Regions from separate parts of the Paenibacillus sp. FSL H7-0323 genome, predicted to be linked through region 2. Evidence: riboswitches for the same ligand, from Rfam matches in the RefSeq annotation. Region 2 holds a riboswitch; each other region holds the start of a gene.

Region 1 (8,274 bases), 4.3 Mb from region 2:
ACATCCCGATATATTTACGTATGTCCTTCCGGATCACAAATCCATGGGAAGGAGCGATCATCCGGATCTCAAGATCCTTAACAGCCTCTAACAGGGTTCTTACATATCTTCTGTGAGGATGAATAATTGCTGCGTAATAGCCCTCGAAATCTTCCGTAATATCAAACCCGGCTTCATCGCTGAATAGATTCTCCACCGCAACATGCGTGCTGAAAATATCACAAGGAAATAAGATTTGATCTTCGATACAATAGGTGATCATCGTTTCTGCGGTATGGAGATACGGTGTTTCTTTAAACAGCAGCGTTTTCCCGCCAATATCCAGCTTATCTCCGTCTTTAACCACCAGGAAGTTCCGGCTATGAAGCTTGTACATTTCCTGCAATTCGGGAACAGCAATCTCGGTGCATACGATCGTGGCATTTGCAGCCTTGGCAGCGAGAGCTGCCAGTCCACCAGAGTGATCAGGCTCTGTATGATTAATTACAATGTAATGGATATCTAGAAGATCAATCATTTCACCCAGACACTCGGCATATTCACGTCCGAATTCCATATCTACGGTATCAATGACAGTTGGCTTACCTGTTTTTAATAAATAAGAATTATAGGTAGTTCCTTTTGCCAGAATCAGGCGGTGAAATGGAACCGGGCGGTTATCGATTTTGCCTATCCAGTAAGTATCCTCGGCGATTTTTTTGAATTGTGTACTCATTTCTTTAACCTCCAATGTTTGATTGATAATGTTTATCAACAACCTTATTTTATTATGGCTGCCAAACAAAAAAGAGGATTTGAATCAAATTATAAAAGTTTGAAAAAAATGAATACCTTAAATTTAGACGATCTAAATAAAGTGATTATGCGTTGAGTCACATTTTAAATAAAAAGCCACACAAATGTTTGCACTTCGCCTTAAAGAAAGAATAACCCATAACAACTTTATGCCATATCCTAATGAAAATAATAAAAAGGTGGATATCCATGACTGAAATACAAATAGCTGCTGTGGGAGATCTAATGGTCAAACGTTATATTATTTCGGATGCTAAACAGCCTGACGGAACCTATTCGTTCAGCCCCCTGTTTGCAAAAGTAGCTCCTTATCTGAAACAGGCTGATTTAACGATTGGCAATCTCGAAACCACCTTTGCTGGAAGTGGCCCCGAATGCCGGAAAAGTCCCCGATCAGGCGGTCCGATATTCAAATGTCCAGACGAACTGGCCCCTGCACTTAAGGAAGCCGGATTCGACGTATTAGTAACGGCCAACAATCATTGCATGGATTATGGTGCCCCGGGTCTGGTTCGGACGTTACGAGTTCTGGACCGTAATGGAATCGACCACACGGGAACAGCTAAATCATTAGAAGAATCCAAGAGAACGCTTATTAAAAACGTCAAAGGAATTACGATTGGCATCCTCTCCTACACAGCAGGAACCAACCGAATTCCTGTACCAGTGAGTAAGCCATGGCTGGTTAACCGGATATCTACGCCCAAGATCATTCGGGAGATTCGAGATTTAAAAAAGAAAGTCGATCTAGTCTTGCTTTATCTGCATTTCGGAAGCGAATATCGTTACACTCCAAACAAGAGGCAAAAAGAGCTGGTCAATCTCTTCTTTAAAAATGGCGCCGACATCATACTGGGGTCTCACCCACATGTTCTTCAACCGTTAGCGCTTCGTGGAAAAAAACAATTCGTTATTTACTCATTGGGGAATTTTGTTTCGACTAAACTAATGAATATTCCTTATACACAAAGCGGTATCATTCTTACGCTTAAAATAAAGAAGGATGAAAAAGGACACACGAGTATAACTAACGTAGGTTACATCCCGACTTGTGTAGATCGAAGAATAAAAAGCGGCAGGAAAATTACAGAGATCATCCCCATCCGCGACGCATTAAAGAGAAGCGACACCGACATAAAAACAGAACGGCGAAATCTCATGAATCGAATGTTGAAACATACGACAACAATCTTAAAGAGGGAATAGAGTCGTTACAGAAAAATAACGTTCCGCGGAATTTACCGCGGAACGTTATAGATTTAGACCTCAAAACTGTGTTTGGGTTTAGCGTAAACGATCAGGCATCATTAATTTAAGGAATTCTAGAATACCATTCTCTACTACAAGTTCTTCTCTATCTTGATCAGCAAGTACTCTTCTGATGAGATCTTCTTTACCCTCCAGCACTTTACTTGTCCAATGAGGATCAATGATAAGAGATCGTCCTACTGCTACTAATTCAGCATTTGTCAACGTGTCCTCTGCGTCCTGTTTGGTACGGATATCTCCTACCCCAATTAAAGGTACACGGCCATTGATTTTCTCATGTACATATTGCAGGATTGATTTTTCTTTAAAATCTTCTGATGCAGATACTTTCTTAAAATCCCCTAATGAAATATGCAGATAATCCAGCTTTTTATCAGCTAATTTATCAATAAGATAAAAGGTATCGGTGATTTTAATTCCAGGCTCTTCATATTCTTCTGGAGAAAAACGATACCCGACAATAAAATCCTTAACCTTTGAATTGTCAACGACAGCAATAACTGCATCCACTAATTGGTTAATGAAATTAAATCTTTTCTCTAAGCTTCCGCCCCATTGATCTTCACGACGGTTGGAGTGTGGAGAGAAGAATTGTTGGATTAAATATGTGTTTGCTCCATGAATTTCTACCCCGTCAAATCCAGCTTGAATAGCACGTTGAGTCGCTTTTTTAAAATCCTCAATTACACCGAAAATTTCATCTTCTGTTAATGCTCTTGGAATTTCTGCATTCGGGCGTTCGGCAGCAATGGCGCTGGAGGAAACGGGTTGTACGCCACGCAATATTTTTGAATCTGTCATTCTTCCTGCATGGAATAGCTGTAAAATAGCCTTTGTTCCATTTCGTTTAATAGTAGATGCTAATCGGCTGAGGCTAGGAATAAATTCATCGGAGGAAACACTAAGTTCACCTTCCCATCCTTTTCCACCCTCTTGTACATTTGCTGCCGCAGTGATGACCGCACCTACTTCGCCCGTTCTTAGCGAATAGTATTTCAATTCATCTTGTGTTACTACACCGTCATAAAAGCTCATTCGCGTGGTCATTGGAGCCATAACCACTCGGTTTTTTAATGTCAGCCCTCTGCGAAAAGTTAATGCTGTGTCTAGTGCTATCATCTTTTTCCCAACTTTCATTAAATTATATTTAGATAAATTATTATATACATGCGCATACATATAAATTACAGCAATGATTTATTCTTGTCAACTAATAAAGAACTGCTGTTGGATACAACAAAAAGCGCTGTTCATTGGAACAGCGCTTTTTGCTCGATATGAATGGTCCTTATTATTCTAGTTCGGCCGGTTTTACAATGGCTGCACCTTTATTATTTTTGGAATATTTAGCTTCGATTTTCGTGGTGTATGTATCTTTGGCTCCATCACTTACCAGTACATAACTCAGATCGACTGTCAGCTTTTCCGTTTGCCAGGTCTTAGTATTGACGAATAATTTCCACGTTACGCTTTTGGGTTGAACTGTCTCTCCATCCCAAAGGTTCTCCTGGTCATAGAGTTTGATTATCCCCTTAGCTGCTGTCGGATCGGTTACCGTGAATTGTAAGACTGTTTGTGCGCCAGCAGTGCTGACTTTCATGGATTTTTTATAACTTTTGACCGAATCAAGCATGGAAACAGGATCGTATTGGCCTTTAGAGTAAAAGGCATCCCATTCCGTTTTCTCCAGTCCAAGCCAATATTGTGCATCAGGATCGATTGGCTCCCCGTCATCGTCGTAACCTTCATCTTCAGATTCATCGATCAGTTCACTTCCGTCTACAAGATAGTAAAACTCCTTGTCATTGGCATATAGACTGTACGATGTTTCTAAAAGACTACTAGCGACAGTGCCTGCTGCGGCAAAATTCGGCAGACGGTTGATATCCAGCTTCAGAGTGTTGGTGTTGCTGATACGCACCCCGCCGCTTTGAATATCCTGTTTTTTGGTCACATCCAGATGGAAATTCTTTATTGCTTTGGAGGCTGCCGTTACTTTGCTGATCATCTGATCCGCGGTTACTACTGTTGAGGTAGCTGCAGACACTACTCCTGGATTAGACATCCATCCGATCGTTCCGGACAGCAATAAAGCACCTACTGCCAAACTAGTACCTATTGTTTTGAAAAAACTGTTCATGTACTTCCCCTTTCGGCCCCTTGCGATAATGTAACGCCGTATAGGTCGAAATAATAAAAGAGCTCAAAATAGACTACATATTCTTAGAGCTATCCTTTATGCTTCATAAGACATCCCTATGGCGGCCTGGCGATCATTTCCTTCTGTCGAAAGGTTTTAGACCCATGGCTTTGTGTCATCATCTTTCGATGATTTTACCTTTAACGCGGACATTCAATTAGTTTTAATAGATTACGGACGCATGTCCCACCGCTAATTTTATCATGGTTATAATTACCTGTAAACGACTTATCTTCCATTCGAATTCGCTATGATACTCAGAAGAAATACTACAATCAAAATGAAAAATGAACGATTACATACGCTTATAAGTCTTATTAATGAGAACAGCAAAGACAGGGGGTGCAGCAAAATGAGTGACCGGGAAATTTTCGAGCTCTATAAAGAACAAGTATATTATTTTTGTTACTACTTAATGAAAAATCAGGCAGATGCGGAGGATATTACCCAAGAGGTATTTGTAAAAGTTATCTTAGCGGATAAGTCGAAGGTAAGAAACTTGAAAGCTTGGATTTTACGAATTGCTTCGAATGAGTGCAACAGTGTGATCAAAAGGCGTAAGACGGGGTGGATGAAAGAAGTACGTAATTATTTATTATCCAGGTCTGAGGAATCAAACCCTGTAGAAAAACGTTTGGATCGACAGGAAACTAAAAAAGAATTACAAGGGTTATACAGTCAGCTTCCTGACAAAATCAGAATGGTAGTAGTCCTTCGTTTTATAAACGAATTGACTGTACCCGAGATCTCTAAAGTTATGAGCATACCCGAAGGAACTGTAAAATCCAGACTGAACAAGGGACTTAAAATACTAAATAGAATGGGTGGAACCCAACTAAAGGAGCTGAATAGTAATGAGTCTCTATATTGAAAAAGATAAACATATTCCCCGACCGGATTATGATTTGATGTGGACTGCCATAGAACAAGAAGCTTATAAACGTCAAAGAAATCTGCATGCCTCCCAGAATACTCCTAGGTCTAATAAAAAGGTTATTCCTATCAGTATTGTCTTCTCTTGCCTCTTACTTGTAGCCATTCCTGTATTCGCTAGTATGACGATTAATTGGGATAAAATTGGTGGTCGAAGTGTGAGCAATGCATTAAATAACGGCATCGGTCAACAGTATAATCTTCAAACTTCCAGTTCAGGAGTAACAATGAATTTGAACGGTGTTGTAACTGATGGAGAAAAAATGAAAATGCTGTTATCACTTGATACTAAATCTGATCTATCCAAATATACTGGATTTGCTACAGAGGAAAACATCATGACTAGTGAATCCGGTGCCAAGGCAAAGGTATACGGTTATTTAGAATACGATCCTGAAAGCCAGAAACTCATTGGAGTATATGAGACACCCGATACATTAAAGGATGATAAAAAGGACTACAGGTTTGAAGCACGGAATCTCATTTTTTACAGTGATCGGAATATTCCCTTACAATCTAATCATCAAGCAGGGGATACTATCAATACTGGAGTTAAGCAATATCCAAGCATTCAAATCGAATCCGTTCGATATGTTTCCAATCAAACCATTATCCGTTACAAAGTCGCTGCATCACCATCTGACTTAGGACGGGGTAACCCACATTTGGTAGTTAGTACTGGTAGTCAAGAGAATGAAGCAATTCCAACCATCATGCCTAACGAAGGATCGGATTTATTTATTGAACAGGTTTTCAATATAACTGAATCAGATTGGAAGGAAGCTAGTCTTCATTTTAGTTACATTGAAGAAGCGAAACGATTTTCAGGTACGTGGAAGTTCGATTTTAAAGCAGATGGACAAAAAGCAAGTGAGGCGATTTACACTAAGAAACTGTATAACAGTCCTGAATTTCAAGAAAAGACCGGCATAACCTTAGATCAGCTAGTGGTTACCCCTTTAGATATCCAAATTCTAATAGATGAAAATGATTCGCTTAAAAAAGGAATTGTCCACTATAATACCGCTCAGTTGGTTATAGGTGATCAAACAATCACTGGGGGTTGGAATTTGAAAGGAGATCATTCCGAAAGCTACCAGCATTTATTTCAATTCGAATCTCCGGAATGGTATAACGACTGGTCCGATGTTCCAATGAAACTTATATTAAAGGATGCTGTCATTGAGAAACGTGATACTACTAAGAATTGGATCACTATAAACAAACCTAAAGAAGAAAAGCAGTTCACTTCACTTGATGTCGATGGGTTAAAAATTGAATTCACTTACTATACTGAGGGCGAAAATTTGATTGTCGAATCAACATCCAAATCTTCTGGCTTCAAAAGCGTTAACCAAACTACGTTACGGATTAATGGCAAAGAAGTGGTGCCTGAAATTACACCTAAGGGCATGATATCTACAGGAACTAATATTGATAGCTACAAAGATATCCCTTTCGACGAAAAAATCGAACTGAACCCTGGAATCTATAAATATAGCGATCCTAGCCGGAACGAGGAAATTAAACTTTAATGCAGGAAGTTAATCTATGTCCCGCCCTTTCTAGTTAATCCTAAGGGCGGGTTATTTATGGATAAAATCATTTCTGTTTATGTATCTCTTTTATTTCCTTCACAACAAAAAAAGCATAGAACGGACTCAAGTCCGCTTTATGCTTTCCATTATTAAGATAAACAATATTTAACCAGCGCATCTCGCACACCATGCTCGTTGTTAGACCCCGTGACAGCATTCGCTGCCGCTTTGACCTCAACCGGAGAATTATCCATCGCAACGCCCATACCCGCGTATGTAAGCATAGAAATATCATTAAAATAATTACCGATCGAAAGAACTTCCTCTTGCGGAATTCCCAGCTTCACAGCCAGATTCTTTAAGGCGTTGCCCTTGGAGGCTTCCGGATGCATCAAGTCAACGAAAAATTCACCACTGCGCAAAATATTGTACTCATGTGTCCAAGTACGCCATTCACGTTCAGCTTCGTCAAGGATTTCTGGTTGTGTAAATACAGTAAACTTAACAACCGGTTCACGGAAATCTTCCCATGCTGGCAGTGTAGCCGGCACGATACGGAAGTGTTCATACATATAATTGGCTTCTTTGGTCAGGTTTTCTACATTATCTACATACATATCAAAAGCCGTATTCACATCATAATGAATATCATGCTTTCTACAATAATCAATATAAGGGTCAAGACCACGAGCATCCATACCGTATTGATGCAGCACTTCCCGATCTTTCACACGAACCGTAGCAGCTCCATTATGACCCAGCACATAACCAGACAGCCCCATTTCCTCCATAAAAGGAATCGAGTTCTGCGGACTGCGGCCGGTACATAACACGATCTGCCCGCCAAGACGCGTAACCTCAGCAATGGCTTCTTTATTCTCAGTGCTCAAGTGGTGATCATCATTCAACAGTGTACCATCTACATCTAGTGCAATCAGTTTGTATCTCATACTCCCACCATCCTTGTCTTTCTTTTTCTATATATATTGAACCTGGCTATCTGAGTTAAGTTTCAGTCGCAACTGCGGTGAATATTTGGACTTCCAGCCGCTGTTGTTTCCAGATTTCTTGATTTATACCGTTTACTAGTGGTTGAAATCCGGAAACAAAGGCGGTCGCTATCGCTCTTACAGTTCCAAACTTCCCCTCCGCCACTCCATCCCCTTATCCCAAGTTTCCAAATTCAATTTACATACCATTTTTTCTCTATATTATTGTTCTAATGCTTCTGTACTTAAGAGTGCCAGTTCCTCTAGCGTAAGTTCACGACTAGCTCCCAGTGGCAGGCTTTCGTCCAGCTTCAATTCTCCCATAGATACTCGTTTCAGAAAAGTGACTTTTTTGCCGACAGCTTGGAACATTCGCTTAACCTGGTGAAACTTTCCTTCTGTGATGATCAGCGAAATATGTGAGATTACTTTACTGCCGCGTTCTCTTCCCAATATAGTTAGCTGTGCAGGTAAAGTAACATATCCATCTTCCAGCTCGACACCTGCCGCAAAAGCCGCTACATCGTCTGCGTCTACGTCTCCCTCAACT
Region 2 (8,274 bases):
ATATTAACCTTAATGGCCAGATTTTTATCCGCTATTCCAGTTCCCTCATAATTAATCACCGAGTTATTTAAATACCATAACTTTTGCGGTGCCGGATACTTGGCTACTTTCGCTTTTGTCTCAGGATTCACAGTGAAGCCATGTCTGGCAAAATAGCTGCTTAAATCTAATCCCAGTACTTCGGAGGAGAACTCCACCAAATACTGCTGCTTGGAATTGTCACCGTTGGTAAGGGTGACCTTCCGCTCCCGATATAGCTTGGTTAGCTCTGTCCAGTATCCCGGATGTGCCAGCTCCAGCTGCCAATAGGCTCCGAGTTGTGCAAATAAGCCCTGCTGATTCATAACCACTTTATTTTCTTCGAGGACATATTTATAGATATCTGATTCATACGGTATACGATTATCTATCGAATTCGCTGCGACAGACATAAACATAGACACCATATTATTAGTTACTTCGCCATATTCCCGTTCACCCATAGCCAAGCGATGCCCAATTTCGTGATTCAGTCCCCAGCCCGGATAGGCTTTGTTAAAATCACCTAACATGGTTCCTACTGTTCCAAGTTGGATCCCTGTATGATCTCCCGCTGCATACATCGCACCATAAGGCTGCATCAAGCGAATATTCTCACGAATTAGCTTGGCATCATGAATCTCACTACTGCCATCCAAGCCATAGAAGGAAAAAATACTCTTCATCCAGGTGTCATACCCAGTTACGGTGTCCAGCGGGTTATTTCCTTGCGTAATATATTTGTTGTACGCCTCCGTCGCCGTTCCTGTGAAAATAACATGATCGCTGGACATTTCTACCACATCTATGAGTTTACGATCTTGAACATTTGGATGAGCCGCTTTATCTTCGTCCAGTCTTTGTTTGTATGTGATTAAGAAGGTTTTGAATTGTTCTGGATCCGTGGTCTTGGTCATAAAAGGAATCTTTTCTAAACCTTCGAAGCGAATCAATGGCGCTTTCCCTTGTTCCTCAGCTGTATATGGATTGACGATATACACTGTACCGCCCTTAGTCACTTCATGTGCATAATAACTATTCGTAGCAAATTCAGGAACGGTTATAATGTTCTTACCTGGACGCAATTGCACACCTCTAGCCCAAACATTCCAAGCGGCCTCTTGTTGAGAAAAGACTAAAGAAGGTAGCTTATCGTTAGAAGCTGCGTCCACATAAACGTTGATCGTATCTCCAGGCATTGCAACGAGACCTGTAGGCTGGTTGTTCGTACCAAAACCAATTCTCAGGTTTTCCTGCGCATGCTTTTTCATATCTCCACGTTGTTCCGCCTCAATGATGGTGCCTTCGGTTTGAACTTCACCATTCACTAGCTTCTTAGCTAAATCCAAAGAATCTTTCAGGATTGGATAGAGCGGATGTACTTTTGCCGCTTCTTCTAATTCGTTGATTGCTTCGACGCTATTATAAGCAGGCACAACTGCACTCATCGTTCCATCTGTGAAAATACCATTTACAGCTTCGCTTACTTTATCTTCTGTATAAAATCTAAATTCAGCCGCAAAAGGTCTGTTGATATTAGCTTTTGTGAACTTAAATTTTAATCTTTTAAACTTCGTCGGTTCGAATTTAAATTCCAGAAAGTCATTGGTACTAATCGCGGTTCCGCTAGATACAAGTTGGAAGGTCTCTCCTTTACTCGTCTCTGATGCATAGATTTCAAAAGCCTCTGGGAATCCTTTGCGGTTATCTCTAGCCAAAAAAGCTACTCTGTCCAGCACTTCCGCTTGCGCTAGTTCAAACACAACTTCATTCGTGAAGCTTGCATCATTGTTTTTGTTCGTTTCCCAATGCGTAGTGGGCTGGTCATCCAGCATATATTCAGGCTTCGTACCTGGGTAGCTTCCACCGTTCACCGTTACTTTTGATACGTTTGCATTCGGCATTCTATAAGCTTGGCTATAGGCATTTTCATAGGCTGTTCCATACCCTTTTAGCTTCGAAACCTTGGCTGCCGTTGCCTCTACCTGATGGTTCTCCAAAAGGATCTTTGCATTTTCTATCTCTTCTTTAAACTGCGCATACAGTGGATGTGCCTGCACTTCATTCTCTAAAGCTGTTAATTTCTCTGCCGTATCAAAAGCAGCACTAACTTGGCTCAAGGTATCATCTGTAAATAAATTTTTCATTTTAGCAGAAACACTATCCTCTTTATAAAAAGAAAACTCAGCCGCACTCGCCCAATCTTGGTTCGCTTTTTTGAAGACAAATTTAAGTCTCTTAAAAGCCGTAGGTGCGAACTGAATCTCCACTACATCACCGGTTGAGCCTGTATATTCTCCAGAAGACACGAGCGTAAAATCACCCGCATCGGTAGTGGAGCCGTAGATCTCAAATTCTTGAGCAAAACCTTTACCTTTCGCACCGGATTGCCTAGCCGCGTATACCATTCTATTTAATTCAGTGGACTCATTGAAAACAAACACAACCTCATTCGTAAACGTTGAACTATTCGGTTTGCCAGTCTCCCAATGCGTGCTCATATCCCCATCCATAGCCTTAGCTATAGGCGAGCCTGAGTAGTTGCCACCGTTATTTGTGATGGATTTAATATTTGCTGGATTCATTCTAAAAACCTCATTATAGGCATTTAGAGCATCCTTGCCGTACAGCTCAAACGGAATAACCGAAGCGTTGCTTAATAAGTTAACCTTACTTTGCGCCACTGTTTTTGTTACATTTACCTTGCTTACCTCACTTGCTAAAGCATAACCTGCCTCACTTGAAAAACTGGCCAACATGGCCGCCGATGTAGCGATCGCAATCATTTTCTTCATCTCTTCTTACCCCCAGATGTTATATGAATCTCTCCAGTGCCCAAAAATGGGCATAAAAAAAACTACCCCAAAAGAGTAGCTTGATTGCGTATAAAGTCGCCTAAAAATTAAGACTTAATTTTTATTAAACCTTAACAAGCATAAACGCCTTCGGCGTCCTATAAGGACGGTAAGCGTTTAAGCGAGAAATATAAGATATTAAGTATAGGTGTATAACTTATACTTTCTTATATTTTAACAAAAAGCGTTACACACTCTTTGGCAGCTGGCTGACAATAGTTATGATAACCTTAGTCCCTTTAGCTTTGCGTCCCTACATTTCCATAGGTTTGCCTATGAAGTTTCGAATACATTCAAAGAGTAACATAAGCCTAGATCGGATCGCATGATTAATTGGTATGAAATGAGTATAGGTAATTGCAATTAGTTTTTCTTATGTGATAGATATTATTTATCGACTATCCCGGAAGAGAAGGGCATCCTTTAGGACTGTAGGTCTACTTAACTCTCCGATCCAAACAAACCCCGGAACCAATTCCACACATCGCCCGTGACGGGAATTAATCCGAAACCATGTTCGCCAACTGCGATTACACCATATGCCCATTGTCCGATAGCTATGGCACCCCCAGCGATCCTGCCTATCGCTATCGCACCAAACGCCGTATCCCCTATGGCGATGGCCCCCAACGCTTTTTCCGCGATTGCGATCGCTCCTACAGCCACGCCTGCAATCGCAATCGCTCCCACTGCGAAGCCAAGCCAGCTAAGTGCTATTGCTCCGATCGCTAACCACATTCCCAGTGATATTGCTCCTAAGGATAATACGCCCACGCTTATCGCACCTATGGAAATCAATCCGACAGCTACATCTCCAATAGCGATTAATCCAACGGCTGTCTTCACACGGGGTTTACCTCCACGACCATACGCTTGACCTGAGTATCGCCCTAGATTACTGCGAATACTGATGACCGGAAATGAGGGAGAAGGCCATTGATAATCAATCTCTCGTCCATCAAAGCCCCTAGAATCTGCCCAGCGCGTTACAAATTGATGCCATTTCATATCCATCCCGTCCCCCTTTTCAAATTACCTAAATTATACAACCCCGGGGGTTGGCTGTACTCAGACTCTGACCTGAAATTCATCTCATCCTCTGGACGGATATATACTCATTAGGATTACTGTTTGGGAATAGGATCAGGCTTTCCAAATAAATAACCCTGAAACAACTGATAACCACTCTGCTTAAGCCATTCAAAGTCCTCTCTAAACTCCACACCTTCTGCTAAAGGAACGGATTGGATTTCTAAAGCTTTTTCTAAAAATTGCTTTGCTATTTTCTGTTTGTTCAGATCGCTGGACACACCCTGAACATATTTCATATCCAGCTTCATGTAATGGGGTTTAAGCTCCAATAACATCTCGATCGTGCTGAAGCCCTCACCAACATCATCTAAAGCGTATTCAAATCCCCGATCCTTGTAATATGTCAAAATAGCTTTCAAATGAGCGAGATCATCCACTTTCTCCGTCTCAACAACTTCAAAGACAAAAAGAGAAGGATCGACGCCTAATTGATTGGCCAGTTCAACGGTTGATCTTAAGCAGAACTCTGGAGCGTAGATCGACGTTGGGATAAAATTAATAAACGTTTTTTTATTTAAGGGTGCAGCATATTTTACAGCCGTCATTCTACATAACCGGTCTAAAGCATATAAACGCCCACGATTCCGTGCCGCCGCAAAAATCTCATTAGGATAGATAAGAGATCCGTCTTCTTTTTTAAATCTGGATAGGAGCTCGTATGCAAAAATCTCTTCCCTTACGTTCACAATCGGTTGGAAGTAGCAAGTAACAAGACCCTTAGTGATAACCTCATCAATCCACTCCATATCAAGTACAGTGGGTAATTCGGATAGAGGTCTCCATGTTTGGTCATCTATACGGAATTCAACCTGCTCCGACTCCATATGGTCATTACAGAAATCCAGAAAATCCCGCACCCCAGCCTCCTTAACTGTAATCACATTTTCTTCCACCTTATGTATCGTATTACTTCTACTCAAGTGATGAATAACCTCAGGTAAAACCCTAAGATTAAGCTCACCATGAGCCTTGATTTCAAAATTCAGATCTCTTACTACACAATGATTACAAGCCACATTCATAACCCCTTTAATAATCGATTCTCTGAATCCCGGAACGGCTCTTCTCAATCGAAATCCGTATACTCCAGTAAATACGCCGGGTCTAACACGGTGATCTGCTGATGTTGAATCTCAATAATCTTTTGCTCTTGCAGATCTTTAAGCACAAGGGTAGCCGTCTCCCTTAACGTTCCGATCATATCCGCGAACTGCTGATGGGTCAATCGAAGATCAATCCTCTGTTTGCCTTGCTCCTCTACTCCAAATCTTTGGTATAGTCTTCTCAGCGTAAAGATCGCACGCGCTCTCGCATCATGAAATTTCATTTCATGTAATAACCGATTCGATAAAAATAAACGCTCCATTTGCAGCAGCATCAATTGCTCCTTAATCAACGGGTAATCGGCAAGCATCTGCTTAAAAGGCTCATGTTTAATCTCAAATAATACAGTATCATTCATAGCCACCGCAGACAGCACTCTTATATTGGAGGGATGGATCACTTCCAGATCGCCAAAGAAATCGCCTTTTCCAAAAAGATCTACGGTATGCTCTTTCCCTTTCGTGGTAGCATACACCCTTATAATCCCCGAATAGATAATGTAGGCATGATCCCCCGGATCTGATTCTGCAAACACCAGGGTTCCCTTAGAATATGCCTTATAAGTGAATAATCCTGAGACCGCCTCGATTTTCTCCGAGGGTAAACCCTGAAAAAAGCGAGTGCCAGTCCAAAAAGAAGCTTCCATCTCATTATTCCTTTCTAACACATTCCATAGTTTTGTATGCCAACATACTGATAATAAATCATCATCCTGTTATATTCTATCGTAACGTTGTCACATAGGCTTGATGCCAATACGATTTACAAAGGAGATCCATTCATGAAATATAATTTTGACGGAAAAGGACTTATTGAAACGCCAGATGTCGTGTTTGAGAGCAATCCGCTACTAGAACTGAGCATGTACAACAATCATATTAAAGAGATTCCCGATCAGCTCTTCCTTCATGACGAATTAGAGGTACTAAATTATGCGGGCAATGAAATCGAACGCTTATCCGAGAACATCGGTCGCTTAGTTCACCTAAGAATGCTGGATTTAGGCCATAATCGGCTGAAGGTGTTGCCGGAGAGCATTGGCGGATTGCAGGGGTTGGATTCTTTTCTATACCTAAGCAATAATCAGTTCGAACAGCTGCCGGAGCAGCTCTGTAATCTCCAGAAGCTCAAGTATCTGAACGTAACAGATAATCATCTCAAGCAATTGCCTACCCGTATAGGCGAAATGAGCAGTCTGATTGAATTGCGGCTTTATTATAATCAGCTGGAACGTTTACCTGATTCGATCACACAAATAAAAGGCCTAAGAGAGATCCATCTCTATGGTAATCAACTGGTCATGTTACCAGATCATTTGGATTCTATAGAAGAACTTCGGATAATCGATTTAAGTGATAATCGAATCACTAAGCTGCCTTCATCTATCGGTAATTTAAGCAAGTTAAGAAGACTGAACCTTAGAAAAAATAAACTGAATAAACTCCCTGAGGAAATAGGTCAATTAAACAGCCTCGTTGAGCTTGATTTAAGAGATAATAATCTGCAAAAAATCCCGGATTCGATTCTACAACTTGGACGATTAGAGAAACTGGATTTAAGATGGAATCACAGCTTGAAGGGAACAGACATTTTAGAGCAATTAGAGCAAAGAGGATGTATCGTTTATAAATAACAAAAAAAGCCTCCAATTAAAGAAGCTTTTCACTCAAATCCATAATATGCGTAACGCCATTTCTCCCCTGTTCTTTAGAAACGTAAAGCGCTTGATCAGCTTTTTCCAGAAGAGTGATGTCTGTATCAGTTGCTTCAAAGGTAGCTATGCCAATGCTTACCGTAATGCTGCCAATCTCCCAAGTGGAGCTGGCTATGAATTGTCGTAGACTCTCAGCTATAGCCGTGGCATCCGATGAATCTGTATTAGGCAGCAGAAGGATAAACTCCTCACCACCATACCTAGCTACGATATCTTCTTTACGTGATTGGGACTTCAGGATACTCGCTAATTTCTCCAGGACATAATCACCCATCTGATGACCGTAGGTGTCATTCACATTTTTAAAGTGATCAATATCTAGAATACATAATGAAAAAGGCGCCTGATCACGGTGATACGCTGCAATCTGCTCTTCCAGCTTTTCTTGCAGGAACCTTCTATTCTTTAATCCAGTAAGCTTGTCTGTAGTAGATAGCTCTACTAAAACGGCATTCATCTCCAGCAACTCAGCTTGCTTTTGCTCGATTTCCAGGTGAATTTGTTTGAGCTTTGCCAGCGCCTGATCTTTTTCCCAATACGCCTCTTCTATTTGCTTCTTCGCAGATCGTAACTCTAGCTCATAATCAATACGTTTGCCCATCTGTACGAGAATACAATCAATGACCTCTACACCTTCACATTCAAGGCGTCTACCATTTAACAAGTAAGGCACGGCTTGCCCCTTGCTGTCCTTCAAATTGATAAATAGCTCTTCTACATGTCCATTCAGATTGATAAAAGGATAGAAGTATGAATGAAAAATAAGCTTGTTGGCCGTAGACATGATAGATTCAAAATGTTTATTTACCAAATCAACCTGCTGATATCCCATCCCATCCAAAAAGGTTTGATTCACATCGAGGATCATTCCTTCATGGGTAATGGAAACATATCCGCATGGCGCATATTTTAACCGGTCATCCATTGTCTAAATATCCTTTCAACACCATAATCTTCTCCATCTCACCCAAGGTACTCATTAATCAAAGTAATGGTCTCCTGGGGATGGCTAATATGTGGATAATGGCCCTTGGCCTCCATTAACCGGAGCGTACTATTATTCATATGTCTATGTAAATATTCTCCTACTTCTATAGGAACGATACTATCATCCGAGCATTGCAATATGAGTGTAGGCACTGTCGCTTTAGGCAGATCTTCTCGATGATCCGAAAAAAATGTAACTTCCGCAAATTCTCTAGCGATAATAGGGTCGGCCGAAATAAAGCTTCGTTCCAGCTGTTTAGTCAACATCGGGTCAGGGTTATTCATCGCAAGTGGAGCCATAAAGCTAGCCCAGCCCGCGAAATTCATCTCCATCATATCCAGAAGCTCAGTAATATCACTTTTTTCAAAGCCCCCGAAATAAGCATCTCCCTCATTTAAATAACGTGGGGAAGGTCCGATCATAATCATTTTATCAAAATAATCCGGCCGCTCGATTGAAGCAAGCAAACCGATCATAGAGCTAATAGAATGACCTATAAAAAT
Region 3 (8,274 bases), 900 kb from region 2:
AGGGGGCTTCACGCTTAGATGCTTTCAGCGCTTATCCCGTCCGTACGTAGCTACCCAGCCATGCTCCTGGCGGAACAACTGGTGCACCAGCGGTACGTCCATCCCGGTCCTCTCGTACTAAGGACAGCTCCTCTCAAATTTCCTGCGCCCACGACAGATAGGGACCGAACTGTCTCACGACGTTCTGAACCCAGCTCGCGTACCGCTTTAATGGGCGAACAGCCCAACCCTTGGGACCTACTTCAGCCCCAGGATGCGATGAGCCGACATCGAGGTGCCAAACCTCCCCGTCGATGTGGACTCTTGGGGGAGATAAGCCTGTTATCCCCAGGGTAGCTTTTATCCGTTGAGCGATGGCCCTTCCATGCGGTACCACCGGATCACTAAGTCCGACTTTCGTCCCTGCTCGACTTGTAGGTCTCGCAGTCAAGCTCCCTTATGCCTTTGCACTCTGCGAATGATTTCCAACCATTCTGAGGGAACCTTGGAACGCCTCCGTTACTCTTTAGGAGGCGACCGCCCCAGTCAAACTGCCCGCCTGACACGGTCCCCGTACCCGGTAAGGGTACTAGGTTAGAACCTAGATACGATCAGGGTGGTATCCCAACGGCGCCTCCACCGAAGCTTGCGCTCCGATTTCTACGGCTCCCACCTATCCTGTACAGATCGTACCCAAATTCAATATCAAGCTGCAGTAAAGCTCCATGGGGTCTTTCCGTCTTGTCGCGGGTAACCTGCATCTTCACAGGTATTAAAATTTCACCGGATCTCTCGTTGAGACAGCGCCCAAGTCGTTACGCCATTCGTGCGGGTCAGAATTTACCTGACAAGGAATTTCGCTACCTTAGGACCGTTATAGTTACGGCCGCCGTTTACTGGGGCTTCGGTTCATAGCTTCGGGTTACCCCTAACCACTCCCCTTAACCTTCCAGCACCGGGCAGGCGTCAGCCCGTATACTTCGCCTTGCGGCTTCGCACAGACCTGTGTTTTTGCTAAACAGTCGCTTGGGCCTTTTCACTGCGGCCCCCTCGTGCTATTCACACTACCGGGGCACCCCTTCTCCCGAAGTTACGGGGTCATTTTGCCGAGTTCCTTAACGAGAGTTCTTCCGCGCGCCTTAGAATTCTCTTCTCGCCTACCTGTGTCGGTTTGCGGTACGGGCACCTTCTCCTGGCTAGAGGCTTTTCTTGGCAGTGTGAGATCATGACCTTCGCTACTACAATTTTCGCTCCCCATCACAGCCCAGCCTTATCGATGTGCGGATTTGCCTACACATCAGCCTCACTGCTTAGACGGACATCCATCAGTCCGCGTCACTACCCTCCTGCGTCACCCCATCGCTCATAGCGGATTACGGTGGTACAGTAATTTCAAACTGTTGTCCTTCGACTACGCCTTTCGGCCTCGCCTTAGGTCCCGACTTACCCTGAGCGGACGAGCCTTCCTCAGGAAACCTTGGGCTTTCGGCGGATCAGATTCTCACTGATCTTTTCGTTACTCATACGGCATTCTCACTTGTGTAGTGTCCAGCGCTCTTTTCAGTACACCTTCAACCCCTACACAACGCTCCCCTACCCCAGATACATAGTATCTAGCCATAGCTTCGGTGGTGTGTTTAGCCCCGTTACATTTTCGGCGCAGAGTCACTCGACCAGTGAGCTATTACGCACTCTTTCAATGGTGGCTGCTTCTAAGCCAACATCCTGGTTGTCTGTGCAACTCCACATCCTTTCCCACTTAACACACACTTGGGGACCTTAGCTGATGGTCTGGGCTGTTTCCCTTTTGACAATGGATCTTAGCACTCACTGTCTGACTCCCGGCAATAAGTATATGGCATTCGGAGTTTGACTGAGCTTGGTAATCCTTGCGGACCCCGCACCCAATCAGTGCTCTACCTCCACTACTCTTATACCGAGGCTAGCCCTAAAGCTATTTCGGGGAGAACCAGCTATCTCCGAGTTCGATTGGAATTTCTCCGCTACCCCCACCTCATCCCCGCACTTTTCAACGTACGTGGGTTCGGGCCTCCAGTGCGTGTTACCGCACCTTCACCCTGGACAGGGGTAGATCACACGGTTTCGGGTCTACGTCCACATACTAATTCGCCCTATTCAGACTCGCTTTCGCTGCGGCTCCACCTTCTCGGCTTAACCTTGCATGTTAAACGTAACTCGCCGGTTCATTCTACAAAAGGCACGCCATCACCCATTAATAGGGCTCTGACTTTTTGTAAGCACACGGTTTCAGGTTCTATTTCACTCCCCTTCCGGGGTGCTTTTCACCTTTCCCTCACGGTACTGTTTCACTATCGGTCGCCAGGTAGTATTTAGCCTTAGCAGATGGTCCTGCTGGATTCATACGGGGTTTCACGTGCCCCGCACTACTCGGGATCCGTCTCGGAGAGAACACAGTTTGGGCTACAGGGCTTTTACCTCTATCGCGGGCCTTTCCAGACCTCTTCACCTACCATATTCCTTTGTAACTCCATGTGAGACGTCCCACAACCCCTAAGAGCAAGCTCTTAGGTTTAGGCTGTTCCGCGTTCGCTCGCCGCTACTGACGGAATCACTATTGTTTTCTCTTCCTCAGGGTACTTAGATGTTTCAGTTCCCCTGGTCTGCCTCTACATACCCTATGTATTCAGGTATGAGTAACTGCGAATTACCACAGCTGGGTTTCCCCATTCGGACACCCCCGGATCAAAGCTTGCTTACAGCTCCCCGAGGCAGTTTCGTTGTTCGCCACGTCCTTCGTCGGCTCCTGGCGCCTAGGCATCCTCCGTGTGCTCTTATTAGCTTAACCTTGATTCTTCCGAAGAAAAATCTCACTAATAACATTTACTTGTTTACACAAGTTGCTAAAAGATGTTCTAAAACGCAAATTCGTTTCGGTATCCAGTTTTCAAGGATCAAGTCTTACTTGAGAGCTTAAACTCTCAAAACTGAGCAACGAGTGAGTAACAGGCCTAAACCTGAGTTTTGGAAGCTTAGCTTCCGATTTGAATGTTCTCATTGCAGAGAACGATTCTCCATAGAAAGGAGGTGATCCAGCCGCACCTTCCGATACGGCTACCTTGTTACGACTTCACCCCAATCATCTACCCCACCTTCGGCGGCTGGCTCCCTTGCGGGTTACCCCACCGACTTCGGGTGTTGTAAACTCTCGTGGTGTGACGGGCGGTGTGTACAAGACCCGGGAACGTATTCACCGCGGCATGCTGATCCGCGATTACTAGCAATTCCGACTTCATGCAGGCGAGTTGCAGCCTGCAATCCGAACTGAGACCGGCTTTGATGGGATTGGCTCCACCTCGCGGCTTCGCTTCCCGTTGTACCTACCATTGTAGTACGTGTGTAGCCCAGGTCATAAGGGGCATGATGATTTGACGTCATCCCCACCTTCCTCCGGTTTGTCATAAGCAGTCACTCTAGAGTGCCCAGCATTACCTGCTGGCAACTAAAGTTAAGGGTTGCGCTCGTTGCGGGACTTAACCCAACATCTCACGACACGAGCTGACGACAACCATGCACCACCTGTCTCCTCTGTCCCGAAGGCCGCCACTATCTCTAATGGATTCAGAGGGATGTCAAGACCTGGTAAGGTTCTTCGCGTTGCTTCGAATTAAACCACATACTCCACTGCTTGTGCGGGTCCCCGTCAATTCCTTTGAGTTTCAGTCTTGCGACCGTACTCCCCAGGCGGAGTGCTTACTGTGTTAACTTCGGCACCAAGGGTATCGAAACCCCTAACACCTAGCACTCATCGTTTACGGCGTGGACTACCAGGGTATCTAATCCTGTTTGCTCCCCACGCTTTCGCGCCTCAGCGTCAGTTACAGCCCAGAAAGTCGCCTTCGCCACTGGTGTTCCTCCACATATCTACGCATTTCACCGCTACACGTGGAATTCCACTTTCCTCTTCTGTACTCAAGCCACCCAGTTTCCAGTGCGACCTCAGGTTGAGCCCAAGGTTTAAACACCAGACTTAAATAGCCGCCTGCGCGCGCTTTACGCCCAATAATTCCGGACAACGCTTGCCCCCTACGTATTACCGCGGCTGCTGGCACGTAGTTAGCCGGGGCTTTCTTCTCAGGTACCGTCACTCCGGTAGCAGTTACTCTACCGGACGTTCTTCCCTGGCAACAGAGCTTTACGATCCGAAAACCTTCATCACTCACGCGGCGTTGCTCCGTCAGGCTTTCGCCCATTGCGGAAGATTCCCTACTGCTGCCTCCCGTAGGAGTCTGGGCCGTGTCTCAGTCCCAGTGTGGCCGTTCACCCTCTCAGGTCGGCTACGCATCGTCGCCTTGGTGGGCCGTTACCCCACCAACTAGCTAATGCGCCGCAGGCCCATCCCTCAGTGACAGATTGCTCCGTCTTTCATTCTTCTCTCAGGAGAAAAAAGAAATTATCCGGTATTAGCTACCGTTTCCGGTAGTTATCCCAGTCTGAAGGGCAGGTTGCCTACGTGTTACTCACCCGTCCGCCGCTAAGTTGTTTTGAAAGCAAGCTTTCAAAACAACTCCGCTCGACTTGCATGTATTAGGCACGCCGCCAGCGTTCGTCCTGAGCCAGGATCAAACTCTCCAATTAGTATTGAAAAGAGCGATATGCTCATTTTGAAACATCTGACGAGAAAATTAATTCTCTAATTTTGGATTTCACTTACGTGATTTCCCACTCACTCGTTGTTCAGTTTTCAAAGATCAAGTTCTCGTTGGCGCCGTTTAATGTCTCAGCAGCAACTCTTATAATATATCATGTTGTTTTCAGAAATGCAAGCTTTATTTTTCGAAGCTTTTTATCAGCCTCGTCTATATCGCCTGTACGCTGTCTAACAACGCTTACCTATAATACCCCAACTATTAATAGAAAAGCAACCCCTAATATAAAAATAAACAACTAGCTTAATAATTAAGCTAGTTGTTTATTTAATAGAGTTATGTTTCTAGCGACGAACTTAATAGTATTTTGCCGCAGTATATTTGCTTGAGGCTTTAATTAAATCGGTTTTCTTATCACTCTTTGCAAGTCCTGCATCCACTGTAGTATCAATGGTAACCCACTTCCCATTAAGCAACACTTCGTTCCATGCATGATATTGCGTAACGTAGCTTGTATTCCCCATTACCAACTTAGCAGGAACATCTACACTCCGCAGCATTGCGGCAAAAAGAGAAGCGTAATCATAGCAAATCCCTTTTTTAGTAGTCAATGTCTTATCGATGCTTGGAATATAATCAGTAGTTACACTATTAGCAAGAGAGTAATCATATTGTACATTCGCAACTACATAGTTATAGATCGCTTTAACTTTCTCTTCGTCTGTTGTTTTGCCTTGTACTAATTGTTTAGCTTTGACAATCGCTTTATCAGAAGAACTCCATTTCACATTCTGTACGGAGCCCAAATATACGGAATTCGAGTCACTCATGGTTACGTCTACTACTTCGGAATATAATGCTTTGTATTTATTACCGGTTGTGTTCTCCAGAACAGAAACCTTATAAGTCCCATTTCCTTGTTGCAAAGGGAAGTCCTCAGCTTGTCCAGAAGCATACAAGTTATATGTATAGCTGCTGTTATCTTTGGTGATCATGAGTTTGATTCTTTTATCTTTCGGAATATCATAGTTAATACCAATAACACCTTGAGCCACTTTGGATGTAATCAACCAGCTGGCATCTGCACTTGCAGCTTGAGCTGTACTTACCGGAACTGAAGTCATTAGGACGAACAACGCCACCAGCATAAAATAAACCTTTTTCACGGATAAAACTCCTTTCGGTAGCTGGCTGCCATCCTTTCGGGAAGGCCCTTTAGCTTTGCGTCCCTACCTTTCGATAGGTTTGCCGTTATCGTATAAGCTCTATCTGTTCTAGCTTTACTAGATATAATTGATAGAATCCATTTGAAACAAACAAAAAAAGCCTCTTCATTCGGTAGCTGGCTGCCATCCTTTCGGGAAAAGGCCCTTTAGCTTTGCGTCCCTACCTTTCGGAAGGTTTGCCGTTATCGTGTTTAGCTTTCATAGTATAATACTATCATATTTATAATTGTGAACAAGACCTAATTTACTAGATTACCCATTATTTTATAAATATCTCCCGGTATTTGTGTTTTCTTGTCATTCACTATTCTCCTTTTGTTAATTTGGCATGAACAATCAGACGATGCGTTGGATTCACTAGCGGATCACATGTAATCAGAGTAAGAATCTTATCCTTGTCATTCCCGTCAAGAACGGAGACATCACTCGGATCTACAACAGAAATATCGTATACCTCATAGTTAAACACCTGATCACTAGTCTTTACCGTGATAACATCCCCCACAACAACCTCATTCAATCTGTTAAACAAACGACCCGTAGTTCGAGCCCGATGCGCCGCGATTGCAGCATTCCCGATCTCTCCAAGGGGTGCCGTTTCTTTCATATGGGCTGCAGCATGTTTCATATTAGCTTTTGTAGCCCCTTCTAATACAGGCAGCTTCAAATCAATCTTATCGATTTCAATTAGTGCGATTACTTTGCCACCGACTTCAATCTCCGGTTCAGGCTTTTCTGTCTCTTGGAGTTGGGGCTGTGCCTGGGCATCCAGAACCGATTCCTCTGCTAACAGCTGAGTAACTTCAGCATACCTGCTCCTCAGATCTGACTGGGGAGTACTATCGGCAGTGCTTAGTTCAGCCGTTTCTAATAACTTCTCCTGCTGCCTGTCGTTGTACCATTCGTTAGCTGTCGGATATAACATAATAAGTATCCCAGCCAGTATGAGTAGATAGGAGAATTTACGCAATGTTATTCACCTCCGTATATTGTTTCTATGGTTATATACAAATCAAGCAGAAACAGCTACTTGCCTTTAAGCATAGCAACTCCTTCTGCCTGAAATTAATGTTTAAAATACCCATTTACGACTTCCAAAGAAATTGATGATCACCGTGATAAAGGTAACCAGCACCTTCGAGATCAAGACTTGAATACCTAGTTTGTCTGTCAACAGATGCATTAGCAGCAGTGATATTCCGAGCACTACCAGATTCAGCACGATAAACTTGACCAGCTGCACGCGGTCGAAGCCTTCTTTATTCCCCCGGTTGCGATCACGAAAGGTTACTTTTTTATTCAAAATAAAGCTATTCGCCGTGCCTGCACTATAGGAGATCACCTGCGCCAATGCGTATACCATCCCTAGTGAATTCAACAATGTAAAAATCACAAAATCAATAAGCGTATTGAGCAAACCTACGGCATTAAATTTGAGGAACTGTATGAATGCAGCGCGCAAGTTCTTATCTGACATCATTGTGGTCCTTCCGGCGGTCCAGTTGTTCTTCGTTCTGGTAGCCTTTAGTCTCACTAACAATATATAGCGGTCTATCTTTAGACTCGTCATAAATCCGTCCGATATACTCCCCAATCACACCCAACAGCATCAGAACAATACCGTTAAAGAGCAGATTGACACCTACAATGGAAGCCCAGCCCGGAACCGTCCAGGAGGTGAAAAATATCCTTTGGAACAAGACGAAAAATAAATAGAGAAAGCTAGAAAATGAAAGAAAGAATCCAATATACGTAGCAATCTTAAGCGGCTTATGTGAAAAAGAGGTGATGCCATCTAACGCAAAACGAATCATTTTCTTCAGCGGATATTTGGTTTCTCCAGCAAAACGTTCTTCCCTTTCATATTCCACCATAGTCTGCTTGAAGCCAACCCAGCTCACCAAACCTCTGACATAGCGGTTCTTTTCTTTAAGTCCCCGCAGGACATCACATACCTTACGGTCAATAAGACGGAAATCGCCTGTATCCGTAGGAATATCTACACTTGTCATACTGCTGAGCAGGCGGTAAAAAAGCTTCGCGGTGACCTTTTTGAACATCGTTTCTCCGTGGCGCTTCAGGCGTTTCGCATATACAACGTCGTAGCCCTCTTTCCACTTCTCGATCATTTGCAGAATGACCTCCGGAGGATCCTGAAGATCAGCGTCAATAACAACAACCGCTTGACCTTCGGCATAGTCCATGCCAGCTGTAATCGCTACCTGATGTCCGAAATTACGCGAGAAGTCAATCAGCTTGACATGCTCGTCTCGTTCACAGATCTCCCGAATCATCTGGGCGGAACGATCACGACTGCCGTCATTGACGAAGACCAGCTCATAAGTATCGCCGCACTCGTCCATTACTTTTTTCAAACGTTCATAAGTATGGCTAATTACTTGCTCCTCATTGAACATGGGTACAATCACACTATATCTGGC
Region 4 (8,274 bases), 720 kb from region 2:
TTAGCAGAAAGGGTACGTACAGTACTGGAAAACGAACATAGTCCTAACATTGAAAAGTTTGAGCGTAGTTATGAGCTAGTAATGAATTATATCCGACAAGATACTTTTCTCTGGGTACCTGGTTTGAAAAATGTTATTGAGAGTATAAAATCTGAATTGGATTTGCAACAATTTTTTCTTAATCAATAGAAATAGTAAATTTAATGCGTCAATCATAAGTGGTGACTAGCTATTTCATAGGTATCTTATAAAAAGTTTAATTATATAAATTGAGAATGATACTTTTAATTCAATTAATTCTACATACAGTTTTCTTCCTTTGAATTTGGGAACAATACTAAAGCCTCCATTTATAACTCCATAAAAAAGCCCGTCAATTTTAATGGTTGGCGGGCTTTTTTTGTTTATTGAATTGTATACTCACTGACTTCAAAGGTTAGTATTTTATCAAATATTACGTACTCTTTGCGCTTGCTAAAAGGCCCTTTGTTGTTGGAATGCTTATTAATTCCATATGATCCTGCACCTCTTCCTGCATCACGAGCATCGTACCAGTTTAAGAATGCATCTACTTCAGCAATTGGTAGGTCGTATTCTTTTTCTGTTCCATTCACCAGAGTGATGGTAAGAATAGCTCGATCCCCTGATGGCTGCTCTGGAGTTGTTGTAGGTTTAGGCGTCACTGTTGGTATTGGGTCTTCTGAATAAGTGCCGAATATATCAAATTCGTATATACGAGCAGTAAAAGGGCTATAAGTATTAACGAATTCAATATATACAACACCTTTTAAATCAAGCGCATACTCAGCACCGGAGGTTACTCCAGGCGAATTATTAAACGGAATTTTCTTTAAAAGTTCTCTTTTACTATCAAGAAAGTTCATATAATAATATGAAGATGTCTCAGTCGACTTTAAATAAAACTTAGTAATATCAGCGCTATAGTAATTTGGAAATTAAGATTGATACGTTACCTTGTTTGATCGGTTTCGATAAAAATAATAATAATTCAGCAAATCTTTAGACGGGCTTCATACTTATTTAAGCTAAGAGGATTATAGTAATTACATAACCCCCTTATAATATAGATCTAGACCCTGCCGGAAGTTGGTGGGGTCACTTTTTTGCACAGAGTAATTTTATAAATATGGATTTCTCTTTAAATCTACTATAAAGAAGCGCCGTCCCTTTTGGAGACGCCGCTTCTTTATAGTAGATTCTATTCTTTTTGCTCAATTCTTGATTTTGGTGATCTTTTTGGCGGTAACTTGTGCAGGGAATGAATCATCACTTACTTCAAAAAACACTTTAATCTCATCGCCTTTTTTATATTTAGAAGGTGCAACTTTATTTACCCAAATGGCTTGAGAGTACTCATTAGATTCGAGAATCTCCTTATATTCCTTGTTCAAGTCTTCTTCTTTTAATTCAGAAATTACTAAAATTCTTTTATTTTCTACATCTATTGTGTGTACAATTCCTTTCAAAACTTCATTATTCTTACTACAGGCGGTGACGAATAACAAAAAAACAAAAATAAGAGTCCATTTAATAGTAGTACGTGGTTTTTGAATCATGGACCTTCCCCTCCAGTGGTTACGACATTAGTTTAAAATCGGTTGCACAGGCATAGCATTTAGTACATTACCAATATAAGAATAAACAGCAGCCTTTCCATTATGACGACCTTTATTGATTCTGGGGAGTTACAGGTGAATGCCTGTAGTATTGATATTTTCATAAGAACTTTTGTTTGTATATAATAAAAATAAATGTTCTTATTTTAGAGGCGATCAATGATGGAAATGAGTATCGACCAAACGGTTGGGATTATTTATCAGGTCAAGGTGAGCAAGATTACACAACGCGAGATCGAGATCCGTGGCATCCGTGACAAACGTCCAACATAAACAAAGGGGATAAATATCATGCGGTGTATAACAATACGGCAGCCTTGGGCGACCTTAATTGCTCTTGGTGAAAAAGAGTTTGAAACTCGTTCATGGAGAACAGCCTACCGCGGCGAGTTAGGCATCCATGCCGGAATGAGGATTGACAAAAAGATTTGTGAACAGGAACCGTACAAATCAGTATTGGCGAAACATGGCTATACAGCGAATAATTTGCCGACAGGAGCTATTATTGCTACAGGTCAGCTCGCGGGATGTTATGTGGTTACTCCAGAGGTGGATTTAAGGGAATGGATCAATGGGAATGAATATGATTTTGGCGACTATAGTGAAGGACGGTTTGCCTGGAAGCTTGAAGGGGTTCATCCATTAAGCCATCCAATTCCAGCTAAAGGTCGGCTAAGCTTGTGGGAGCACTCTAATCACTTCTGAACGGCGAACAATATTTTTAATGTAATTTTTATGTGCCTATCAGCTTTTTTTCAGGTTCGAGGTATATATTAGAGACACCAAACACCCCCCAGTGTTTTGTGGTATATCTCTCTCAGGTCTTGCCAACTCCCATGGTAAGGCCTATTTTTTTGTTCACTAATTGATCGGGGGGAGAGAGCGCAGCGGCTTCTATACAGCTTTACTTAATCTGGTACTGTTCTTCGTAACTCTTAAAAGATGAAATATCCAGCCCTAGGTATCTGCGCATATGGATGGCAGCCTGAGCCGCAACAATGTCATTCAACAGCAGCATTCGTTCATGATAGCCACGACATATATACTTGGCTTCAATTCCAGTATTAAGTCTGTTTTGCTCATACACCTTGATTCCCCGTCTTCTCATTTCTGCACGAACATCCCTTAGATCTGTTGTAGCTACTGCAGCAGCTGTTCCAAGCACCTCCAGATAAGGGGCGGGTGTTCGTAAGTGTGTAGATAAAATGGCGGAGTCCCGTTCGAAAGCTGATAAAATCATCGGAAGCAATAAATAAGATTTCACCAGCATGTTGTCCCTGCTTTCTGCTCTATGCATGAATCTCATCACCTCTAATAGGAACGTATATTCGTATTCTACCCCGATATTCCAAAAATAATCAATGGTATTTCTAAACAGCTTATCCAATGTGATTAAATTCACAACTAAATAACGAAGAATAAATTATATTAAAATTGTAATAATAAAAATTAATGTATCTAACGCACATAAAGGAGAATTATGATGGAAAAAGAGGGCAGCCTCCAGCGTGGATTGTTTTTTGGTTTAATTCTGAGTGTTCCCTTATGGATATCCATATTGGGCTATATACAGTTACTTTAAAATTTAATGAAAAACCTTATGCGAAGCGCCTTTAGGCGCTTTTTTTGTGTGGTACTAATGCGGGGAATTATCGAAAGGAATTGATTGACAATTGTGGGTGTCGGGAGCTAAACTGTTATTAATTCAAAAGTATTAAAAGTCATAGACTGTTATTGGATAGAATGCTTCAGCTACCAGTTCTGGACTTGCAGTGTAATACATATATATAGTCATGATAATAGCAAACCGTCTGAAAGGGCGGGACGCAAAGTCCAGGAGTCTAAAGTGTCTTAAAGGCACAATGACCGTCCGACTGCCATGAGAAGGGAATTTCACTTCTTTTTGGCGGTCTTTTTTGTTGTTAGGTCCTTTAGAGTTTCTGGTAATTATTCTGATTAATATAAATCATAGTTTTAGGAGGTGTGCCATTTGAAAAGAAGAATAAAACCGTTACTCTCGCTTGTATTAGCTGGGATTTTGACGGTAGGTAGTGGGCTTTCCTCATTGGGAGCTGGAGTTGCTGGAGCTAGTAGTTCTTCTACATTGGGAATTGCAGCGGTCTACAACGTGTTTATTCTAGGGGATATAACAACAGTTTCGGATACGGAAGGAAGGTTTGCTGCTGGAGGTAACGTTAACTTAACCAACTATAGTGTTGGAGATAGGTTGACCGCTGCAGAGGTTTCCCTGACTGACACACTTGTTGTTGGAGGGAATCTTACTTTCAACGGAGGTACTGTTTATGGGAATATCGTGCACGGGGGAGATTTTTCAGGGAATGTAACGCTCCTCAAGGGTGGTACAAAAAGACAGGGGAGTACGATTGACTTTTCAGCCGTAGGTCAGTCTTTGAAGGACAAATCAGCAGAACTTGCAGCATTGCCGGCGAATGGAACAACAGTGTACCAATATGGCAGCCTTACCTTGACAGGTACAGATCCTGCGGTCAATGTTTTTAATGTTTCAGGAGATAACGTCTCTAATACCTACGGAATTACAATAAATGTTCCTTCAGGATCTACTGCAATTATTAATATTGATGGTTCTAACGTAAAAATGAAAAACTTCGGATTTCTACCTAATAACGTGTTGAACAGCAAGAAAATTTTGCTTAACTTTAGCCAAGCTGCGTATCTTGATATGGCAGGCATAGGTGTAATGGGAAGCATACTTGCCCCCTATGCTCATGTTGATTTTATTAATGGTCAGATTAACGGTACTTTAGTGGCGGCTTCACTCAAAGGTACTGGTGGTGGTGAATTTCACCACTATCCATACGATGGTGATGAACCCGGACCAACGCCGACACCAACGCCGACACCAACGCCGACAGTGACGCCAACACCGACGCCGACACCAACGCCGACAGTGACGCCGACACCAACAGTGACACCAACGCCGACGCCGACAGTGACACCAACGCCGACACCGACGCCAACACCATGTCCGACGCCGACAGTGACACCAACGCCGACGCCGACACCAACGCCGACAGTGACGCCAACACCGACACCAACGCCGACAGTGACGCCAACACCGACACCAACGCCGACAGTGACGCCAACACCGACACCAACACCAACACCGACGCCGACGCCAACGCCGACGCCAACGCCGACAGTGACACCGACGCCAACAGTGACACCAACGCCGACAGTGACGCCAACACCGACACCAACGCCGACAGTGACGCCAACACCGACACCAACACCGACACCAACGCCGACAGTGACACCAACACCAACGCCGACGCCGACAGTGACACCAACGCCGACGCCGACAGTGACACCAACGCCGACGCCAACACCAACGCCAACACCGACGCCGACAGTGACACCAACGCCGACGCCGACAGTGACACCAACGCCGACGCCGACAGTGACACCAACGCCGACGCCGACAGTGACACCAACGCCGACGCCGACAGTGACACCAACGCCGACGCCGACAGTGACACCAACGCCGACACCAACGCCGACAGTGACACCGACACCAACGCCGACAGTGACACCAACGCCAACGCCAACACCGACACCAACGCCGACAGTGACGCCAACACCGACACCAACGCCGACAGTGACGCCAACACCGACGCCAACGCCGACGGTAACACCTGAGGCAACGCCGACGCCAACGCCATCGCCGACGGTAACGCCTGAGGCAACACCAACACCGACGGTAACGCCTGAGGCAACACCGACACCGACGGTAACACCTGAGGCAACACCAACACCGACGGTAACACCAGAGGTAACACCAACACCAACGGTAACACCAGAGGTAACACCAACACCAACACCAACACCAACACCAACACCAACACCAACACCAACACCAACGTCGACACCAGAGACTTCGGTGTTCCCGACACCAACGCCATCATCCGTAATTGGCACTATAGTTCTTGCAGAAGATCCCGTGCCGCTTGGGCCTGTAGCTTCGCCGACACCAGCGCCAGTACCAACACCGTCGAATAGCACAGAAGTACTTGTTGATGATGATGAGATCCCATTAGGTCCGGTACCGGCAGTGACACCAACGCCAACACCAACACCTGATGAAATCATCGTAGTGGACGATACGATCCCATTAGGTAAGCCACCTGTGAAGGAATTGCCAAAAACGGGTGAATCAAGTCCTGCACCTTACTATGTAGCAGGTTTAGGTTTTGCACTTATCGGATTATTAATGAGAACCAAGTTCTCCAAAAAGAATAAATAATAAAGGGTAGAGCAACATAGAGTCGCTTTCGGGGGGTGTCCCGATGGCGGCTCTATTTGTATGTCATGATTGCGATAGTTTGGTGCATTCTAAGTAGATGGTATACTCTTGTTGCAAAAGAAATGAAGAGGGGATGGCGAAGGCGAATTGATATGGTTCATTATTAGCGCTGTAATCATCATAGGGATTCTAATCTATGTGGGATTTTTCTTCTATGGTATTGCTATTAAACGAGCGCCAAAGGTATTTCTAAGTAATAATCCTAATCTGAAGGCTGATCCTCCGGTTGCCGGAGCTTCTTGGGGGGAGGGGAAGGATTGGGTCTCTCGCCAGAGCTTCGAGAATATTGAGATCGTATCTGCAGATGGACTTAAACTAAGAGGTTACTTACTCCAATCTAATCGTGCTGCGGGACGCACAGCCATTCTAGCCCATGGTTATTCAGGTAAAGCAAAGGATATGGGGGCGTACGCCAAAATCTACTACGAGAACTTAGGCTTTAACATCCTAATTCCCGATGCAAGAGGGCATGGAGATAGCGCAGGGGATTACATTGGTTTTGGTTGGCCGGAACGAAAAGATTATTTGCAATGGATTGAATACATGATTAAAAAGACTGGGCCCAGTGCTCAAATTGTGCTTCACGGTGTCTCTATGGGTGGTGCTACAGTGCTAATGACCTCAGGGGAAGATCTTCCGCCGCAGGTAAAAGCTATTGTTGCGGACTGCGCTTATACCTCAGTAAAAGCACAATTATCTTACCAACTACGACGAATGTATCGCTTGCCAAGTTTCCCTTTCGTTCAAAGTGCAAGTCTAATCACCCGCTTGAAGGCGGGGTATGGCTTTGGTGAAGCCTCTGCATTAAAACAAGTGCGGAAAGCGAAGGCTCCGATTCTTTTTATTCATGGGGATGCGGATAACTTTGTACCTTTTGCTATGATGAATGAATTGTATGAGGCATGCCAGAGTCCAAAAGAGAGGCTCATAGTACCGCAAGCGGGGCATGGATTGTCTTATGATACGGATAAGGCGGGGTATATAGATGTAGTAACAGCTTTTGTAAGTCGATATGTAAAATAAGTCCTGAACGTAGACAGCGCCCGATATCCGCTAGGTAGCGGTTATCGGGCGCCTATATTTTTCCACACATGACGTAGTCCTTGAATAAGGATCGTACCGTCATGCTTTCTCGTTATATTCATCCCCCGCCGTTCGTGAGTAACGGGTGTCTTAATTCCTTGTTATTTCCAGCAGCCGTGTGGCGAGAATAATCCTTCCAATACGACAAAAGCCCTACCTCTCTTTTGCCCTTGCGGCTCCATTGACCGCGCCAGTGTGAATCGGAATGCTATATTTCGAATTTAATCTCATAAAAAGGAAGAGTACTGCAAGAAAACATAAAGCCTCTTTGTCCAAAATGCCGATGTGTATAATAGTCGGCCTGACATCTTCTTGGTGGGGATATTCAATATATCGAAAAACAAATACCATATAAATATAACACACTATTGTTTAAAAGGCAAATATAATAATGAATTCCAAGATAAGGTTTATTTGATTCTAGAGAGGAACAAACCTCGATAAGGGGCGCTTAGATTTTGAAAGTAACTTAAATTGGGTTAATTGTGAATTATTCCGGAAAAGCTAGTAAACCAGAGGAGATGGGCGATCTCGGTGCAAATGGGCTAAAATGTAAGTTGGATATTTTTGCAAACGCTACAAACTTCAACTGAAAATGCCAGAGACGAATGGGTTGTGTCTGCTGGGGTTATTTTGCGTGCCTATTTTGTGAACAGCTCTCTAAAACTGACAATAAACTCCAACATTGATTGAAGGATTGAGGGTAGACCGTTATAATTAATAAGTCTGGATTTTAATTAAAAAATAAGGGAGATTTTTATGAAACGCGCAGATGTGTGGCTGATTTCCATCGTATTGATTGCTGCGCTCGCTTTTCTCGTACCGAGATGGTTTTCGGACAATGATGACAAAGGTGGGGCCGGTAAAAATCTCATAGCCAATGTAACGGTGGACGGTGAGTTATTTAAAACGGTAAAGCTTACAAAAGAAGAACAAACCATTGAGGTCCGCACGGAACGCGGCTATAACATTTTGAAGGTGCATGATTACGGGATTGAAATGTACGATGCCGATTGCGCTGATAAAGTTTGCCTAGGTTTTGGTTTTATTACCCTGCCCAAACAGACGATTGTCTGTCTACCGCATAGAGTATTAGTCGAAATCACCAGTGCGTCGGGGGAGGATGATATAGATGCCTATGTCCAGTAGTGAATCTGCAACAGCTTTAAAAAGAACAGTGATTATTGCGATTTTCGCCGCAGTGGCAGTAGT

Evidence for each region. Region 2 has a riboswitch for cyclic di-GMP ahead of MHH89_RS21315 (NPCBM/NEW2 domain-containing protein). Riboswitches for the same ligand answer to the same signal wherever they lie in the genome.
Region 1: linked by a shared signal. The riboswitch ahead of MHH89_RS01895 (DUF6612 family protein) and the one ahead of MHH89_RS21315 (NPCBM/NEW2 domain-containing protein) in region 2 are both predicted to bind cyclic di-GMP.
Region 3: linked by a shared signal. The riboswitch ahead of MHH89_RS25270 (transglutaminase-like domain-containing protein) and the one ahead of MHH89_RS21315 (NPCBM/NEW2 domain-containing protein) in region 2 are both predicted to bind cyclic di-GMP.
Region 4: linked by a shared signal. The riboswitch ahead of MHH89_RS24495 (choice-of-anchor A family protein) and the one ahead of MHH89_RS21315 (NPCBM/NEW2 domain-containing protein) in region 2 are both predicted to bind cyclic di-GMP.

The regions. Positions count from the first base shown of each region.
Region 1 covers NZ_JBBODB010000001.1:385,075-393,348, reverse strand. The annotation lists gene MHH89_RS01910 (FprA family A-type flavoprotein) at 1-715, opposite strand, end outside; gene MHH89_RS01905 (CapA family protein) at 985-2,001, shown strand; gene MHH89_RS01900 (NADH-dependent flavin oxidoreductase) at 2,080-3,183, opposite strand; gene MHH89_RS01895 (DUF6612 family protein) at 3,356-4,204, opposite strand; cyclic di-GMP riboswitch class I at 4,322-4,413, opposite strand; gene MHH89_RS01890 (RNA polymerase sigma factor) at 4,617-5,135, shown strand; gene MHH89_RS01885 (DUF4179 domain-containing protein) at 5,119-6,732, shown strand; gene MHH89_RS01880 (Cof-type HAD-IIB family hydrolase) at 6,885-7,685, opposite strand; gene MHH89_RS01875 (pseudouridine synthase) at 7,947-8,274, opposite strand, start outside.
Region 2 covers NZ_JBBODB010000001.1:4,721,216-4,729,489, forward strand. The annotation lists gene MHH89_RS21315 (NPCBM/NEW2 domain-containing protein) at 1-2,813, opposite strand, end outside; cyclic di-GMP riboswitch class I at 3,071-3,157, opposite strand; gene MHH89_RS21320 (hypothetical protein) at 3,315-3,881, opposite strand; gene MHH89_RS21325 (EAL domain-containing protein) at 3,998-5,035, opposite strand; gene MHH89_RS21330 (Crp/Fnr family transcriptional regulator) at 5,032-5,715, opposite strand; gene MHH89_RS21335 (leucine-rich repeat domain-containing protein) at 5,851-6,702, shown strand; gene MHH89_RS21340 (sensor domain-containing diguanylate cyclase) at 6,719-7,708, opposite strand; gene MHH89_RS21345 (alpha/beta fold hydrolase) at 7,747-8,274, opposite strand, start outside.
Region 3 covers NZ_JBBODB010000001.1:5,618,864-5,627,137, reverse strand. The annotation lists rRNA gene MHH89_RS25280 (23S ribosomal RNA) at 1-2,806, opposite strand, end outside; rRNA gene MHH89_RS25275 (16S ribosomal RNA) at 3,039-4,596, opposite strand; gene MHH89_RS25270 (transglutaminase-like domain-containing protein) at 4,964-5,773, opposite strand; cyclic di-GMP riboswitch class I at 5,787-5,867, opposite strand; cyclic di-GMP riboswitch class I at 5,942-6,024, opposite strand; gene MHH89_RS25265 (class D sortase) at 6,138-6,803, opposite strand; gene MHH89_RS25260 (GtrA family protein) at 6,906-7,313, opposite strand; gene MHH89_RS25255 (glycosyltransferase family 2 protein) at 7,300-8,274, opposite strand, start outside.
Region 4 covers NZ_JBBODB010000001.1:5,437,231-5,445,504, forward strand. The annotation lists gene MHH89_RS24470 (hypothetical protein) at 1-189, shown strand, start outside; gene MHH89_RS24475 (hypothetical protein) at 405-884, opposite strand; gene MHH89_RS24480 (DUF3221 domain-containing protein) at 1,233-1,577, opposite strand; gene MHH89_RS24485 (ASCH domain-containing protein) at 1,929-2,342, shown strand; gene MHH89_RS24490 (hypothetical protein) at 2,542-2,934, opposite strand; cyclic di-GMP riboswitch class I at 3,429-3,519, shown strand; gene MHH89_RS24495 (choice-of-anchor A family protein) at 3,628-5,919, shown strand; gene MHH89_RS24500 (alpha/beta hydrolase) at 6,067-7,002, shown strand; gene MHH89_RS24505 (NusG domain II-containing protein) at 7,822-8,211, shown strand; gene MHH89_RS24510 (Gx transporter family protein) at 8,195-8,274, shown strand, end outside.